2 regions of the Pectobacterium araliae genome follow, and region 2 is predicted to be linked to the other one. Evidence: predicted binding sites of a transcription regulator. Region 2 holds the regulator's gene; the other holds the start of a gene.

Region 1 (5,555 bases), 1.8 Mb from region 2:
TGTATCCACGGCGCGTACTGTTCCGCGATCCAAGGCCAGTCCAGCGACGACTGTGCCGCCTGCGCTTCTTTACTGCCGTAGATACGCGCCGCAACGGTATCTTCCAACTTCACCGACTGATTTACCGGCGCATAGAAGCTCTTTTCAGCAAAGACGGTTTGCGCTTCCACGCCAATAGCATAATCAATGAACAATTGACGGCCGTCAGACCCGCTGCACGCATTTCAATAAAATTTTCCCGCGTCCATTCACTGGTCTGTAAGCCATCGCCCGATCGTGTAATTGTCTGGCGCTCATAATATAAATCCCCTGAATATAATATTCATTTTCCGGCGTAGAATTAGCGGCATTGAGCTGCCTGCCGTAACGCATCAAGATTTTCCTGCGGCGTTTTTCCAATAGGGACAGAGCAGCCGGGAGCCAGAATAAAACCGCGCCCCTGAGTTTGCTCAATAGCGTCTCTTACACTCCGGCGTACATCATCGGCGCTACCGTAGGCCAGCAGTGAAGGAGATATTCCCCCGCTAACGACAAGCGAAGGCATTTTCTGGCGAACCTGAGCAAATGAAGGGTTATTTCCGGACATCGTATCCCAATGCATCACCTGTGCCGGATAATCCAGACAGTCATTCAGATAAATATCGCTCTCACATAAGTGTAAAAAATTACACCATAAATTTTTGGCTTCATTCATTACCCGAAGATCATAAGGTTTTATCCACCGAAGGTAATCAGATGAAGACAGATGACGGCTATTAGCCCATTTACTGGAAAAATAAATCCCGTCCACGCCTTCATTCACCAGCGCGCGAACAAGGTTGGCAAACGTGGTAGCAATCGCATCCAGAGCGCCGCAAACAAACTCCGGTGCGATGGCAAGATGCTGGCGAAGCAATTCCGTATTACGGTCAACCAGTTTATCAGCGACATCCAGAGGTAAAAAAACGGTCATGATAATCGGCACATGCGGGCCAATCTGTCGGCGAATCAAACGCAATATCGCCAGTTGCTCAGCCAGCGGTGGGCAGGTCACATCCAATGGACGTAACGTTGCCCAATCCTCAGGTTGTGAAATCGGAGAAGATAAACAGTGATGTAACGTGGAAGGATCTGTCGAAGGACGATAGGTATATCCCCAACCTTCAACATGATAACTGGCTCGTGAATGTACTTTAATAAAATCCCACTGGTAGCGGTGATAAAATTCAACCATTGTGGCGGCAAAATCAACCGTGTTAATTTCCTGAATATAGAAGTGCCCCCATGCACCGACTGGGACAGAATCAGGAACGCCATTAGCAAGTGCTACCTGCAAGCGTTCATTCGGCTTCATATTATGAAATTCTCTTTTTTAGTTATTTTTACTCAGCAATAAAACATTCTCGACATGACGATATGTTTTATTTAATCCCTGGTTCTAATACGAAAATATATTATTAAATCAACATCAAAAAAATTATTATTAACCATTCACTATTCGCATTGTAAGTGACTATTTATGCGTTTTGTTAATCATAAATTCAGTTTAGCTTATGCGTTAAATGGAAAATATCATAACGATGCATAGCGCTATTGCGTGGATAATAAATATTCAGAAACATGAAAAAAGATAAAATAAGGGAAGAGGAAATAGACGAAGAGTTAAGGAAACGAGAGAGGGGCCTACGCCCCTCAAATCAAACAGGATTACAGTGCCCAGCCGCCAGCGTAGAACACGACCAGAGCCACCGCGATAACCACTGTACCGATGTTCAGTTTACGCCATTCACCGGAACAGAGGCGGCCTAATACCAGCGCACCAAAGCCCAGCATAATACCGGTCACGATGTTACAGGTCAGTACGATAAATACCGCACAGACCAGACCAGACATGGCATCCACGAAGTCATCAAAATTCAGTTTGGATACGTTGCCCAGCATGAGCAGACCGACGTACATCAGCGCAGGGGCGGTAGCATAACCGGGAACCAAATACGCTAACGGAGACACGAACAGCAGCAGCAGGAACAGCACACCGACGACAGTCGCGGTTAAGCCAGTTTTACCACCAGCCGCTGTACCTGCGGCGGACTCGATGTAGACCGCCGCCGGAGACGTCCCAACCAGACTGGAAAAAATGCTGCTCACGGAGTCTGCTGTCAACGCTTTACCGCCGTTGATGATTTGCCCGTCTTTATCCAACAGGTTCGCCTGCCCCGCTACCGCACGAATCGTCCCCGTCGCATCAAACACCGCCGTCATTACCAACGCCAGTACGCTCGGCAGAACCAAAGGCTGCAACGCGCCCATGATATCCAGACTGAAGATCAGCGACGAACCGTCAGCCGCCGTCAGACTCGGCAGTGCGAAGAAACCGGCATATTTTACATTCGGATCAAAAATCAGCCCCAGAATAGAGATCACGACAATAACCAGCAAAATGCCGCCTGGTACGCGACGTTTTTCTAAACCAATGGTCGCCGCTAACCCCAGCAGGGACATCACAACAGGGAAAGAGGTGAAATCACCCAACGCGACAGGCAGGCCGTCAATCGGGTTTTTTACTACCAGTCCCACACCGTTGGCAGCAATAATCAGCAGGAACAAACCAATGCCAATACCTGTACCGTGCGCCACGCCTAGCGGCAGATTACGCAAGATCCAAGAACGGATGCCGGTAACGGAAATAATGGTAAACAGCACCCCCATCAGGAAGATCGCCCCCAGCGCTACGGGAATACTGATTTGTTGCCCCAGCACCAGACTAAACGCAGTGAACGCCGTCAGAGAAATCGCGCAACCAATGGCCATCGGCAGATTAGCCCACAATCCCATCAGCAGCGATCCCAGTCCAGCGACCAAACAAGTTGCAACGAACACGGCAGTTGGCGGGAACCCAGCTTTGCCCAGCATATTCGGTACGACTATCACCGAATAAACCATAGCCAGGAACGTTGTCAGGCCTGCTAACACTTCCTGACGCGTGTTACTGCCACGCTGTGTAATTTTGAAAAAAGCATCAAGCGCGCCTTGCGGACGCGCCGCATTCTCTGCCTGACGGGTGGTGTTTGACATAGTGGTATCCCCTGAAATGCCATTATTATTTACGATCAATTCTGAACGGTTCTCGCAGCCTTGCCCGCGAACGCATCAGCACACTAATTAACAATGAACATAACGCGCCATGAACCCTATAACCCCGCACGCAAACGATTAACTCGCTGGATGCAGAACCGGAAAATGTTGCTCGATCAAAACGAGCGGTATAAAAACAAGCGGAAGTAAAACATCACCGGATAAACAGTGTCAGGTAATGTGAAGCGCACGATTATCCCGCTTCCTCCGCGCTTATTTCAACTGCTAATCGAGACAATTTACCTATCTCTATTCCATCTTTCCGCTAAGGAAATCTGCAATCGGTACAAATACTGTGCAACCAGGCAACTCGCTGAAAACGCGCCAGTATGAAGAAAAAGCAGAAAGGGTTCTTAGACGAAAATCAAAACCACGGTTTACTTCTCACAAACTGATCGTTCATTTTTTTGTGATTTCCATCACAAAAAAGTTGACCACCTGTATCAGTGCGAGTACTCTTAAAAACGTGAACAGCATCACAGAAAAACAAATTAACTAACAATGAGGAAATGACCATGAAACTGCTGAACAAAATCATCGCTATGTTTGAAAACATCAACATCAACTTTGGTACTTTTAACCAATAATTATTTAAGAATCGTGGGGATAAAAAAATGCGCGTTGTCCGCAAAATCAATCAAATATTAAAAGCGTTGGGCAAAACCTATCGCGGTGTTAACCCCCACGCTATCTTCCGTTAATCGTACTCGGTACGTTAACCCCCAAAATGGCTGCCATCCGGCGGCCATTTTTGTTTGTGCATCAACGATAACCGCAGTCTTCCTGACAGCAGGATGGCGCGGAAGCGCCATCCCATTTCGCACATGCTTACGTCATCTCACCTCAGGCATAGAGTGATATTTCCCCTGCCGGACGCGTTTTAAAGCGGCGGTGCAGCCAAAGGTACTGTTCAGGCGCACGCATGATTTCTTTCTCAATCACCTTATTCATGTAACACGCAGCAGCCTGTTCATCGTGATAAGGATAATCCTGTAATTCAGGCTGAATCACCAGTTGGTAACCCAACGCATTCGGTTTACGAATCAGCACCGTCGTCATCATTGCAGGTTTTGCCAAGCGACTGATGGTGAACGTGCCGCTGGTGGTGGCCGCATTTTTCACCGCAAAGAATGGTGCAAAGACGCTGCCTTTTGGGCCGTAATCCTGATCGGGAGCGAACCACACCGCTTCACCACGCTTTAGCGCCTGAACCATACCGCGCAGATCTTTACGGTCAATCATTGCCTTGTTTGAACGAGAACGTCCCCAGGTTTGCACCATTTCCATCGCTTTATTATTGTGCGGGCGGTACATCGCCATCATTGGCCGACACAACCCCATCGCCCTGCCTCCCAGTTCCAGCGACATGAAGTGAATACCAATCACCATCACGCCCTGCCTTTTTTCCGTAGCACGCTCCAAATGCTCCAGCCCCGAGACATCAAACCATTGGCGCACACGACGATCGGACCAGAACCAGGCCATGCCGGTTTCGACTAAGGCCATGCCGAGCGACGCAAAGTTGCTATCGATCATGGCCTCTCGCTCATCGTCGGAGATTGCAGGGAAGCACAGCTCAAGATTGCGCCGGGCAATCGACACCCGACGCTTAAGAAAGACCCGAGATAAACGACCTGCGCTGCTCCCAAGCCTCATCAATAGCGGGTAAGGAAGTTGGACTAATAAAAACAGCACGCCAAGACCGAACCAAGTCGCCCAATAGCGCGGGTGGAGTAATGCCCTGGTAAATGTTTGCTTAATTTTCATGATACTCATCTTTAAGTGATTAACAGCGTACCGCATAAAGAGTCGTTCTCATCGCGCTACATCTATCATGACACTTATTTATAGGGATCGTTTCAGCTGTGTGGGAAACTGATTTCTGACCGTTATCACGCATGAGGTTAAAAAGCAGGATAAACATGCTGATAACGCAGAGGGGATTTTGAGCAACCGATGAACGGTCGACGGTGACGCCATCATACCCGATTCGCTCTTAATAGAGGAGTGGCCGAACAAGAAATATTCGCAATATCACGCAGTATAAAGCTAACATCCTGACATATGTTAAAAAAGTGGCTAACTTCCTGATACGAAGAACAAGCCAATGAAAAGCAACAATACAATCAAGGAATTGATGGAAATGATTTTTTCTCTCCCTACCAGCCTCTCTGTGCTAACAGCCCTCATCGCGGCGCTCCCTACTCTGGCATGTGCCACAACATTCGCCGATAGCACTTTCTTTCATAAAGATTGGGAACTGGTCTGCGATAACACACTAACGTGCCGGGCAGCAGGCTACTCACCAGAAGAGAAAGGCATAGGAGAAGATGAAGAAGCTCAAGACGTCTCATTGCTCATAACGCGTCATGCCGGGAAGAATACGCCAATAACGGCTGAGATCACGCTCGCTGAGGTGGACAAAGAGATTCCTACAGGCA
Region 2 (12,782 bases):
TCAGCGCGCCATAGCTCGCCGCTAATCCCAGTGTTTTTAGTGGCGTGTGCCAGAATAGGGCGGCGATCATGACGGTTAGCGTCAGCGTAATCAGCACTGCATAGTGGATAGGCATTTTTATTTTGAGAATAAGAACAATCATGACCAACAGTGGGAAGCTACCCAGCAAAAAATATAAATAATCGTGCATAGCGGTGTCCTGACATCCTGATTTTAAGAAGTAAAAAACAAGGAATACCAACGTGCTGCTATATACACTTATATAACGCATGGTTATTAAATAATTTTAGCTGAATCGGGTCAGATGAAACAAAAAAACACACAATAAGTGTGATGTTAGTTACTTAATGGTTAATTTAATTACTTAATTGGGGGCAATAGACGGTATGGGCGAATAAATCATCGAGAAATAGCGGCGTTTTTTGTATCAATGAACGAAAGAGAAAACAGCAATGCAAAAGAAATAGAGGAAGGAAAAACAAGGAATGGTGCGTTCAATTGGACTCGAACCAACGACCCCCACCATGTCAAGGTGGTGCTCTAACCAACTGAGCTATGAACGCATTGAGATACCGAACTGCCTGTCTGATAGCGGGACGAATAGTAGCGAGCAAGGGGAAATCTGGCAAGAAAAAAATGCAATTTTGTGCGCTTGCCGATGCGATTGCTGAGCTTGTATCCATCCCGCTGTTTTTTTCGACGTAAACGGGATAAAACGGTATCTAGCGGGCGGCTCGCGCTAAAATTCGCGCGGCCGGCTGACGCTGAAGAAAGCGAATCCGCGTCACCATCATCACTGCTGCTGCTGTCAGGCCAATGATGAAACCACACCAAAATCCTGCTGGGCCCATGCGCGTGACGATGACATCTGTCAACGCCAGCAGATAGCCGCTCGGTAATCCCAATACCCAATATGCTGTAAACGTAATATAAAAAATCGAGCGAGTATCTTTATAACCGCGCAGTACACCACTGCCGATCGCCTGAACCGCATCGGAGATTTGATAAACGGCGGCTAAAAGCATGAGCTGAGAAGCCATTGCGACCACCAGAGGGTCCTGATTGTAGAGCAGGGCGATAGGTTCACGCAGTAGCGTGGTGAAGATTGCTGTGCAGCAGGCTAACGCGACGCCAGCCATGATACCGGTGTGCGCGGCAATGCGGGCGTTTTCAACCGACCCTTCCCCTAAACGATGTCCGACGCGAATGGTCGTGGCGACGCCAACCGAAAGTGGAAGAACGAACATCAGTGAGCTGAAATTCAGGGCAATCTGATGACCAGCCACATCAACGACACCGAGCGGTAATACCAACAGCGCCACCACCGCAAACAGCGTAACTTCAAAAAACAGTGCTAGCGCGATGGGTAAACCGAGGCCAAACAGTCGTTTGAGCACGGTAAAATCCGGCCGGAATGCCGGGCGATGAAGGCGGATATCGCGTAGCCAGGAAGCGCGTCGGGTATAAAGCATCATCAGCAGCATCATGATCCAGTAAACCGAGGCGGTAGCCACACCACAGCCTACGCCGCCCAGTTCCGGCATGCCAAATTTACCGTGGATAAAGATATAGTTAATCGGGATATTGATTAACAGCCCAATGAACCCAATCATCATCCCGGGATAGGTTTTGGACAGCCCCTCACACTGGCAGCGTAATACCTGGTAGAACAGATAGCCGGGAACACCCCACAGTAATGCATGCAGATAACCGATGGCTTTTGCAGCCAGCTCTGGCGAATCGTCGCTCATCAGATTGATGGCATATTCACCCTGATACAGCACCAGCATTGTCAGCAGAGAAATAATAGCGGCCAGGAAAAAAGATTGTCGCACCTGATAAGAGATGCGATCGCGGCGGCCGGAACCGTTGAGCTGTGCGACAACGGGCGTTAACGCCAACAGCAGGCCGTGACCGAAAAGAATGGCGGGCAGCCAGATAGACGTCCCTACTGCGACGGCGGCCATATCGGTGGCGCTATAAGCACCGGCCATGATGGTGTCAACCACACCCATTGATGTTTGGGACACTTGCGCAATAATGACAGGAACAGCAAGCGCCGATAACTTACGCGCTTCTGTCAGATACTGTTGCACGGATACCTTCCTTGAATGACTTAATTTTGCTAGCGGGATGAAAAATCTGGATATGAAAAACGTCAAGAATAAAATGAGAGCATTATTGTAACGACTTAATAAAAGTAAACCAGCATGAAAGAGAATATATTCTTTTTGTTACGCTGCGGTTTCGATAGCGTTTGATGTCTGGCATTCCGGTTTGGTTTTCCGTGGAATATCGTGCACACTGCACAGCGTCATTTCTTTGTTTTTAAGAGGCAAACCGCATGTTTACCGGTATTGTTCAGGGCACCGCATCTGTGGTGTCAATTGAAGAAAAATCCAATTTTCGTACTCACGTTATTCAACTCCCCCCCGACCTACTGACAGGGCTTACGCTCGGTGCATCGGTGGCGCACAACGGCTGCTGCCTAACGGTGACAGCTATTGATGGCGATCGCGTCAGTTTTGATCTCATGAAAGAAACGCTGCGGCTAACGAATTTGGGTGATATTCATGAAGGCGATGTCGTGAATATTGAGCGAGCGGCAAAATTCGGTGATGAGATCGGTGGGCATGTGATGTCGGGTCACATTATGTGCACGGCGGAAGTGGTCAAGATTCAGGTATCAGAGAACAATCACCAGATTTGGTTCCGTCTGGCAGATGAAGCGCTGATGAAATACGTGCTGCATAAAGGTTTTGTCGGGATTGATGGCATCAGCCTGACGGTGGGTGAGGTGATCCGCGGGCGTTTCTGCGTGCATTTAATTCCAGAAACGTTGAATCGCACAACGCTGGGGCAAAAGCGTTTAGGGCATCGCATCAATATTGAAATTGATCCACAAACGCAGGCCGTGGTGGATACCGTCGAGCGTGTGTTAGCCAGTAAGCAGGCGAACGACCTCGGTAAAGAAGAGTAGTTCTGCATTCCCTCTTTTTGGTAAACCGGACGAGCAACATTGTCCGGTTTTTTATTTGTGCGCCGGGCATGGCGCGTAGCGCCTTGACGGGCGCTGTCCGTTGACTGTAGTGGTCAAGGGGCGACTTGGCGGTGAAAGTCCTCTACACACCCGGCAAGGGGAAGTGTTAGCCGAACGGCAAGGGTGCCCACCGCGAGGTGGGATCTGAAGGAAGCTGAAGGCAAAATGCTGGCCTGACGAACAGGAAGCAGTTTAGGCGGCACAGCGGGGTAAGGTGGCAAATATCATCAAAGCCCAATACTTGCACAGAACGCTGTGACGTAAAGCTGACAGGCATAAGCAGGAAGGTCGCGCGAATTACCCCGGGAGGGCTGCACGTTTGCTTCAGGGCTACCGAGCGTCGAGAGGCGACGGGATGAACGTGCAGCAGTCAGCCGAAGCCGTAGTAGTGCTGCATAACTGGCAGCATGAAGGGCTGAACATGATTAACCGTGATTAGGACACCGATACTCGATGGGAATTAATGAGGCACAAGCGCAGAGCACTGCGGCCAGCGGCAGAGGAGACGGACAGTATCCGTCAGTGCTGCATGAGGGTGCTGAAATCCCCACGGCGGTCGGTGGGCAAACGAAAGCGGAAATGCCGTTGACGATGGAAACGGTGATAACGAGAGAGAACCTGATGCTGGCCTATCAGCGCGTGGTGGAAAACAACGGCGCGGCAGGGGTAGATAACCTGAAAGTGACGGAGTTGAAGCCGTGGCTGAAACAGAACTGGGCGAGTATCAGGCAGGCATTGATTACGGGCGCCTACCAGCCGCAGGCGATACGCAGAGTGGATATCCCAAAGCCGGACGGCGGCGTGAGAACCCTGGGTATCCCGACGGTAGTGGACAGGCTTATCCAGCAGGCGATAGCACAACAACTCAGTCCGGTCGTGGAGCCGCACTTCTGCGAATCGAGTTACGGGTTCAGAAGTAACCGCAATGCGTGGCAGGCAGTGCAACAGGCACAGCGCTACATACAAAGCGGGAAACGCTGGGTGGTCGATCTGGATCTGGAAAAGTTCTTTGACCGGGTGGATCATGACATTTTGATGTCACGTCTGGCGAGGCTGTCAGGGATAAACGGCTGTTGAAACTGATACGTCGCTACCTTGAAGCGGAAATGACGAACGGGTGCGAGACAGAGAAGCGAGGTAAGGGAATGCCGCAGGGCGGACCGTTGTCGCCGCTACTGTCGAACATTCTGCTGGATGAACTGGATAAAGAACTGGAGCGTCGAGGTCACAGCTTCTGTCGCTATGCGGATGACTGCAACATTTACGTGAGCAGTCGCAAAGCAGGCGAGCATATCTTTAGGGCAATCAGGGTGTACCTGAGAGACATACTGAAGCTAAAGGTCAATGAGCAGAAGAGTGCGGTGGCGCGACCGTGGGAGCGTAAGTTCCTGGGATACAGCGTGACACGGCACAAACAGACCCGACTGAAGATCGCAGGGAGCAGTGTCGAGAGGCTGAAGGAGAAGATCCGTAGCCTGACGACAGGGCACGCGACGAAATCAGTGAAAGGCGTAATCAATGAACTCACACCGATACTGCGAGGCTGGATGAGCTACTTCAGATACACGGAAGTAAAAGGAGTTCTGGAGAAGATTGACGGCTGGGTCAGGCGTAAACTGCGCAGTCTACTGTGGCGGCAATGGAAACGAACGTATACGCGAGCCCGAATGCTAATGCGAGCGGGCTTGTGTGAAAAGCGAGCGTGGAGGTCGGCGAGTAACCAGCGAGGAGCGTGGTGGAACGCGGGGTCGAGTCACATGAATGATGCGATAAAGACGGCGCAGTTCAGACGACTCGGCTTGATATCACTAGTGGAGCAGCAACGGCAGTTCCAGAGTTAACATGAACCGCCGTATGCGGAACCGCACGTACGGTGGTGTGAGAGGACGGCGGGAGTAATCTCGCCTCCTACTCGATTAGCAGGCGGGAATAAGAACATCGGTCTATGTTGAGTCGCCGAGATTAGCGGCGATAATCGCGAAACGGACCGTCGGCAACCGAGCGACGTTCAATCAACGTCGGATGCACCTCAATGACGTGTGCATCTTCACGCTTGCTGGTAATCCGATCCAGCAACATAGAAAACGCGGATTGGCCCAGACGCTCTTTGGGCTGATGGATGGTGGTTAGTGCGGGCGTAAAGAAGCGCGCGTGGCGGACGTTGTCATAACCGATCACCGAAATATCTTGTGGCACACGTAACCCCAATTCGTCTGCCGCACAAATGGCTCCCATCGCCATGATATCGCCACCACAGAATACCGCGGTAGGTCGCTGCTTTTGCGCGAGAATCTGATGCATGGCTTTATAACCGGATTCCGGTTCAAAATCGCCCCGCACGACCCATTCATCGCGCACGGTAATGTCGGCTTCCTTCAAGGCTTTTAAAAAGCCAAGGTAGCGTCCGTTACCCGTGTTGCGCTCTTGTATTCCAGGGATAGCGCCAATATCCCGATGACCGCGTTCAATCAGGTAGCGGCCTGCCATATAACCGCCCTCAAAGGCGTTATCGATGATGGTATCGGTAAAATCGCTGTGCATTTGTCCCCAGTCCATGACGACCATAGGAATGCTGCGATAATCTTCCAACATGCCCAATAACTCTGGCGGGTACTCGGCACACATGACCAGCAGGCCGTCGACGCGTTTTTGCGCCAGCATCGAGAGATAAGCGCGCTGTTTGCCGATATCGTTATGAGAATTACACAGCACCAGCGTGTAGCCTTTGGCATAACAGCTGTTTTCGACCGCTTCAATGATCTCGGCGAAATAGGGCGCTTCGCTGGATGTAGCCAGCAAGCCGATAGATTTAGTGTGATTAACTTTAAGGCTACGGGCGACGGCGCTAGGCGAATAGTGCAATTCCTTGATTGCTGCCCTGACGGCTGCCTTAGTCTCTTCGGCGACGAAACGTGTTTTATTGATCACGTGCGATACGGTTGTGGTGGAAACGCCAGCACGTTTTGCCACATCTTTAATCGTTGCCATCTAAAAATGACTCCTGAACTTACCTGTTACAGACGTAAGTATATTGTTAATCGTTTGCCTACGTTTAAAGTTCTTCTTCTAAGCTAAAAAACAGGATTTCAGAAGGAGAATGCCGAATGTTATACCGAAGGGATCTGGCTTGACGTTTTTCGACTGGCACGCAGCGCTTTCATAAACAGCGGATTGTGTCCGATTTATCATGAAAGTGAAAGGGCTAATTTATACTATTAGTGATGCATGCGTCGGAGATTTTTCGTTAGAATTATGAAAGAATCGTAATAACCCTATTATTTGTCGCTTTATTGTCTCAGTGGGTTCGGCTGTAAATGATAGTGTCTTTTTTCAGATGAAATTTGTTTGCTAATAAGGAGTGGCCTATGGATACCGATTTGAAGATGTCTTTGCTGACAACGGTTGGCTCGTTGGCTGTGATCATCACGTTTAGTTTCATTGCGGTGTTGAACTAACCTTCAGTGTTTCTGCGCATTCAGACAGGGTTATTGCACAGAATCTGTCTGAATACGCTTCTGTTCGGCGTGCTATCGCTTAACGAATGGTCTGTGGCGTCACCACGCGACGCGCCCCTACATAATGCTCCTGCCAATAATCCTCACTTAGCTTGCTGATGCGAATATCTGAACCGGTACGCGGTGACTGGATAAATTTGCCTTCTCCCAGATAAACCCCGACGTGATCGGCGGCACCACGATTATTGATGCGGAAAAAGACCAGATCACCACTTTCCAGCTCACTTTTTTTAATCGGTGCGGCATCACGCAGATGGTACATCTCGTTCGCGGTACGTGGGATTGGGATCTTAACGACGTCTTTATAGGCGTAATAGACCAGTCCGCTACAGTCGAAACCGGTAAAAGGCGATGATCCGCCCCAGTGGTAAGGCTTACCGATCTGGCTCATCAGTTTATTCATTGCTGTCGTTTTGGCGTGTTGATAGCGTTTTTTATGCGCTGTGCTCAGCGCCATCCCCTTTTCTGTGGGCGCTGGATTTTTATCCACTTTTCCTTTGAGCGCGGTCTTCTTCAACTCGGTTTTGACTCTGGTCTGTGCGATTGTCTGCCTATCCTCTTCAGGCTTTAGCTTTTTAAGGTTTTTTTTCACTAGTGCAGGCGTGCTGCTTTGCGTCCGGGATAGCTTCTTTTCTACTGGTTTGTTAGCCGTACGGGGTTTGAATTTATTGCTGACGGTGGTCGGTTCTGGCTTTTTACTTTTGATTGGTGCTGGTGATTTAGCAGTACCCTTTGTTTGACGGTTTTTCTTATTCGTTTCTTCAACGACGCTTTTCTTCGGCGTAGAATGCGGGGTATGCGGCGCAGCCTGAACGATGTTCAGGGATAGGTTACTGAAAAATAATATAAAAAGAGTAATAAATAAGCGCATAATAAAAGTGACCGAACATAATCCTTAACTCGCTCAATCCGCACAGTATTCCTGAAAACGGCGTCATAAAAAAGTGGGCATGGTCGCTTTATTCATACAGAATAGTGAAAAAACGTTAATAGTTGTTTTTTCGTCTGATTTATCAGCGTTTTCTGGCGCTGATTTCATCAATGATGAATAATCGGCAGGAAAATAACCCTACAAAAAATGGCGTTTTTTTGTAGCTAGTGGCATCGGTACAATATCATTGAGTCAATGTCGCTGTCGTAACACTCTGACGGCGACTCATGGCTAGCGTTTGGACGTTAGCCATCCTATAGATTTAAGGAAGCAAGAAGATGACGACACCGACAATTGAAAAAATTCAGCGCCAAATTGCTGAAAACCCGATTCTGCTGTACATGAAAGGTTCCCCAAAATTGCCAAGCTGCGGTTTTTCTGCACAGACCGTCCAGGCATTGTCTTCATGTGGCGAACGTTTTGCTTATGTTGATATTTTACAGAACCCGGATATTCGTGCTGAGCTGCCGAAATACGCGAACTGGCCGACATTCCCACAGCTGTGGGTGGATGGCGAACTGGTTGGCGGCTGTGATATCGTAGTTGAAATGTTTCAGCGTGGCGAACTGCAACAGCTGATCAAAGAAACGGCTGATAAATACAAAGCGCAGCAGGCCGATCAAGAGTGATGTTTGCCCCACACATCATAACAATCTACATATTGTTATGATGTGAGCGTGAATATTCCCAGCGGGTGCCTTATGGCACCCGTTCTTTTACGACTAGCTTTCGTGTTTTCTTAGTCTTCGGTGGAAGTGTCTTCGAGAGAACGTTCTTCCAGCGCAAGCGGCCACCCTCCGAGACGTTTCCAGCGGTTAACCAACTCACAGAACAATAACGCAGTCTGGTTTGTGTCATACAGCGCGGAGTGCGCCTGGCTGGAATCAAACGCAATACCCGCGGTAATACAGGCTTTAGCCAGAACCGTTTGGCCTAAAACCAGTCCGCTAAGGGCGGCGGTATCGAAGGTAGCGAAAGGATGGAATGGGTTACGTTTCAGGCTACAACGCTCTGCCGCTGCTGCCATAAAGCTGTGATCGAAGGTGGCATTATGCGCCACGATAATCGCACGGTTACAGCCCTGATCTTTAATCCCTTTACGCACGACTTTGAAAATTTCGTGCAGCGCATCATATTCGCTCACCGCGCCGCGTAACGGATTGGTGGGGTCAATGCCATTAAACGCCAGTGCAGCAGGTTCCAGAATCGCGCCTTCGAATGGCTCAACATGAAAATGTAGCGTTTCATCTGGCTGTAACCAACCGTCTTGATCCATTTTTAATGTTACCGCCGCGACTTCCAGCAAGGCATCGGTTTTCGCATTAAATCCGGCAGTCTCAACATCAATCACTACGGGATAAAACCCACGAAAACGGCCGCTCAGGGCGTTCAGATCACTTTTATCAGCCATTTGTCTCTTAATTGTCAGCAAAACGCAGCGCGTATTATTACAAATTTTGGCCGGAGATGCAGCATGCTCGTTACCTTTCAACCGGTGGAGGTAGCAGAAGAAGGGGGGAGAACAGGTGCCGATGTAGCACCTGTAAAATGCGGGGGATTAGTGGCCGATGCCGTTACCGGCGTGGGCGTTTTCGATCAATTCGATTTTATAACCGTCTGGATCTTCGATGAATGCGATAACGGTGGTACCGCCTTTGACCGGCCCCGCTTCACGCGTCACATTACCGCCCGCTTTGCGGATACGCTCACAGGTTGCGGCAACATCGTCAACGCCCAATGCAATATGACCATAGGCGTTGCCCAAATCATAGCTGTCGACGCCCCAGTTGTAGGTCAGCTCGATAACGGCACCCTCGCTCTCCTCGGTATAACCGACGAAAGCCAGTGTGTATTGGTATTCGGTATTCTCGCTGGTGCGCAGTACGCGCATGCCCAGAATCTGGGTATAGAAATCAATAGAACGTTGTAAATCGCCAACACGCAGCATGGTATGAAGTAAACGCATAATGCCCTCGTTAAAAAAGTACAGCAAAAGGGAAGTATAGCGTTGTGGCTCTGGTGAGTCCAAGCTGTTGGAATGGTGCTAAAAATGCGACACGATGGTGGGGTTTGTGTTAAAACGTACTAACAGGAGGGATTAATGATGTAGTAAAGGGATTTTAGGCCGCCTGACGTATAAAAAAATCGTCAGTGATTACAATGGTTATCTAATTATTTTCATTGTGACGGTCTGTTTTGGCTTGCCAGCAGTAAAGAACAGGGCTTCAATAAATAGAGTTGTAGCGGGAGGTGGTGTGCCAGAGCAGCTTGAACTCTTTGTTGTCCCTAATCCATGTCGTGGTATTTGTCAGGCGGATGATGGCGGATATTGTCGCGGTTGCTTTCGCAGTCGTAACGAACGCTTTAGTTGGGGTCAAATGAGTGATGCTCAGAAACAGGATGTACTGCGTTTGTGTCGGCAAAGAATGAAACGGTCGCAGCGTTCAGAGAAAACCGATACACCAGCAGAATTCCATCAGCCATCATTGTTTTAAGTCATTTTGTCTTAGACGGTCTATTTACGTGAAATTTTGTTTAAGCAACGCAGGAGCGTTCGATTGAATAAAATAAGCCGAAGATCATTTTTAAAAGACTTTTATTTGATAGAATCACTTTTAGGAAAGGTTCTATTTTTTACGATAGTCATATCGTTTTTTATTCTTATAAATCAGAATTGATTGCAATCCAGGGATATAACTTAGCGTGCTAACAATAAGGAGAGGTGATGGAATTGCCATTAGGATCTGATTTAGCTCGTCTGGTGCGCGTGTGGCGTGCGCTGGTCGATCACCGATTAAAACCACTTGAGCTGACTCAAACGCATTGGGTCACGTTGCATAACATATACCACTTACCCCCTGGCCAGTCGCAGATTCAATTGGCCAAAGCAATTGGTATTGAGCAACCCTCATTAGTTCGAACACTGGATCAGCTTGAGGAGAAAGGGTTAATCACTCGCCACGTTTGTGCTCACGATCGCCGAGCAAAACGTATTATGCTGACTGAATCAGCAGAACCAATAATACAGGCAGTCAATGGTGTAATTAGTCATACCCGAAGTGAGGTGTTATTTGGAATTACGCCAGAACAGGTTGATGAATTAGCGCTGTTGGTTTCGCGTCTTGAAAAAAATATATTGGCATTACATGAACATCAAGTGTAGCTAAATTTGGGTTACGCGGAGGGAGAATGAAATCCCGGTAATATTACTGATACCTGTTATTGGTTATTCATTCTGGGAGTTGATTATTCGTTGTGACGATCGCTGCGGAGAGTAGCGATCGTCACACAATGTTAACGTGGAGAAACGGTGATGCTACGGCCATTGCTCGCCATGGCAACACGTTGACCCGCGCTAAATTTCGTATCGCCCTGTTTCTGTACCACCATGATGGTACTGCCGTCATCACGACGAATTTCCAGCTCTACGCCCTGTGTACGGTTCAGCGCACCCGTCGCGCTTTGACCTGCTACACCACCCGCTACTGCGCCAGCCGCCGTTGCCAGACTACGACCGGAGCCGCCGCCGATAGTATTACCCAGGAAACCACCCAATACGGCACCGCCCAGCGCGCCGATCACGTTAGAATCTTCCCCAGCCTGAATCTGAACCGGACGCATAGAAACGATGGTGCCATAGGTAACGGTCTGCACCTGTTTAGCTTCGGATGCGCTGTACACATCACCAGAAAGCGTACTGGTATTAGCACAACCAGCTAGCGTGATACCAGCAAGGGTAACCACAAGCAAACGCTTCATCATAATAAAAACTCCTTAATAGCGAATATGTCGGGCTGGCTCAGCCTCGGCCGACGCAGTGTTATACCAATAAATTATGGTCTGGCTCAGTGTAGCATGCCACTCTTTTTACTCTTTTTTTCAGACTATAATAGTGCGCTTAAATTGCGTCTAAACAGAGCAGTAAATAGCACAGTACAGGGGGTTTTTTGTAGCAAATATTATCAAAAATTCCTTTTTGGTTAAAACCTAACCCGTGTGGCAAAAACGCAAAAAATTTAATAATTCAGCGTGTTAACGTGCTATTTTTATTCTCAGCGTAACGGTTGTTATCGGTGTTCTCTTTTTATCCCATAGGGGAAAGGCAATATAATGAGGTCAGGCAGATATATTGGCGTGATGTCCGGCACCAGTCTCGATGGTGTTGATGTTGTGCTAGCCGCGATTGACGAACATACGGTTGCTCAGCAGGCGAGTTATTGTCATCCGATACCACAGGATATCAAAATGGCCATCCTTGGGATGTGTCAGGGGCAGGCCGTAACGCTGTCGGCGCTGGGGCAGTTAGATACACGTTTAGGTATTTTGTTTGCCGAAGCGGTACTGACGCTGCTGAAAGAGACGGCATTGGGGGCGCAGGATATTACCGCGATTGGTTGCCATGGGCAGACGGTCTGGCATGAGCCTACGGGCGATGCGCCGTGTACGTTGCAGATAGGGGATAATAATCGCGTTGCTGCATTAACTGGCATCACCACCGTGGGTGATTTTCGTCGCCGTGATTTAGCCTATGGCGGACAAGGTGCTCCGCTGGTGCCGTCATTCCACCATGCATTGCTGCTACATCCTGTCGAGCGTCGTATTGTGCTCAATATCGGAGGGATCGCCAATCTGTCACTGCTGGTGCCAGGTGCGCCCGTGCGCGGTTACGATACCGGGCCGGGGAATATGCTGTTGGATGCTTGGATCTGGCGGCATTGCGCACAGCCGTATGATAAAGACGCGGCGTGGGCAGTAAGCGGCCAGGTGAATCCGCTATTGTTGCGTCGGATGTTGACCGATCCTTATTTTGCGTTACGGGCACCGAAAAGCACCGGACGTGAGTATTTCAATCTGGGCTGGCTGGAAAGAATGCTGGCTGGTCTGCCGCCGATAGCGCCGCAGGATGTTCAGGCGACGCTGGTCGAATTGACAGCCATGAGCATTGCTGAACAGGTGCTACTGGTCGGTGGATGTGAGCGTTTGTTGGTTTGTGGTGGCGGTGCGCGTAACCCGCTCATTATGATGCGGCTCTCGGCTTTACTGCCGGGTATCGAAGTCAGCACCACGGATGAATGTGGTGTGAGTGGCGATGATATGGAAGCGCTGGCATTTGCCTGGCTGGCATCACGGACGTTATCAGGGTTGCCGGGTAATTTGCCGTCCGTCACGGGGGCGAGTCAGGAAACGGTGTTAGGTGCGATTTATCCCATCAACGTAGATTAATCAGATTTTGCCGAGAGGTTCATGTTTATCCTCTTGTTAAACTTACATGAGCGGCAGTGACAGTTGCCGCCAT

Evidence for each region. The regulator PurR, encoded in region 2, represses purine synthesis genes. The targets are predictions, from matches to a motif close to CANGCAAACGTTTGCNTG.
Region 1: AACH44_RS03550 (NCS2 family permease) is a predicted target of PurR. The motif match lies at 3,182-3,199, and genes of this name have one in related genera.

Annotation. Positions count from the first base shown of each region.
Region 1 is NZ_AP028908.1:779,004-784,558, reverse strand. Features, by position in the region: gene AACH44_RS03560 (hypothetical protein) at 1-194, opposite strand, end outside; gene AACH44_RS03555 (uroporphyrinogen decarboxylase family protein) at 341-1,333, opposite strand; gene AACH44_RS03550 (NCS2 family permease) at 1,687-3,054, opposite strand; gene lpxP (kdo(2)-lipid IV(A) palmitoleoyltransferase) at 3,958-4,881, opposite strand; gene AACH44_RS03540 (DUF1176 domain-containing protein) at 5,258-5,555, shown strand, end outside.
Region 2 is NZ_AP028908.1:2,566,823-2,579,604, reverse strand. Features, by position in the region: gene AACH44_RS11625 (L-lactate permease) at 1-190, opposite strand, end outside; tRNA gene AACH44_RS11620 (tRNA-Val) at 487-563, opposite strand; gene AACH44_RS11615 (MATE family efflux transporter) at 723-2,096, opposite strand; gene AACH44_RS11610 (riboflavin synthase subunit alpha) at 2,345-2,980, shown strand; gene AACH44_RS11605 (reverse transcriptase domain-containing protein) at 3,494-4,117, shown strand; gene AACH44_RS11600 (group II intron maturase-specific domain-containing protein) at 4,114-4,881, shown strand; gene purR (HTH-type transcriptional repressor PurR) at 5,003-6,028, opposite strand; gene AACH44_RS11590 (YnhF family membrane protein) at 6,406-6,495, shown strand; gene AACH44_RS11585 (C40 family peptidase) at 6,575-7,426, opposite strand; gene AACH44_RS11580 (Grx4 family monothiol glutaredoxin) at 7,765-8,115, shown strand; gene rnt (ribonuclease T) at 8,226-8,897, opposite strand; gene gloA (lactoylglutathione lyase) at 9,045-9,452, opposite strand; gene AACH44_RS11565 (DUF1289 domain-containing protein) at 9,742-9,981, shown strand; gene slyA (transcriptional regulator SlyA) at 10,212-10,649, shown strand; gene AACH44_RS11555 (glycine zipper 2TM domain-containing protein) at 10,781-11,248, opposite strand; gene anmK (anhydro-N-acetylmuramic acid kinase) at 11,597-12,709, shown strand.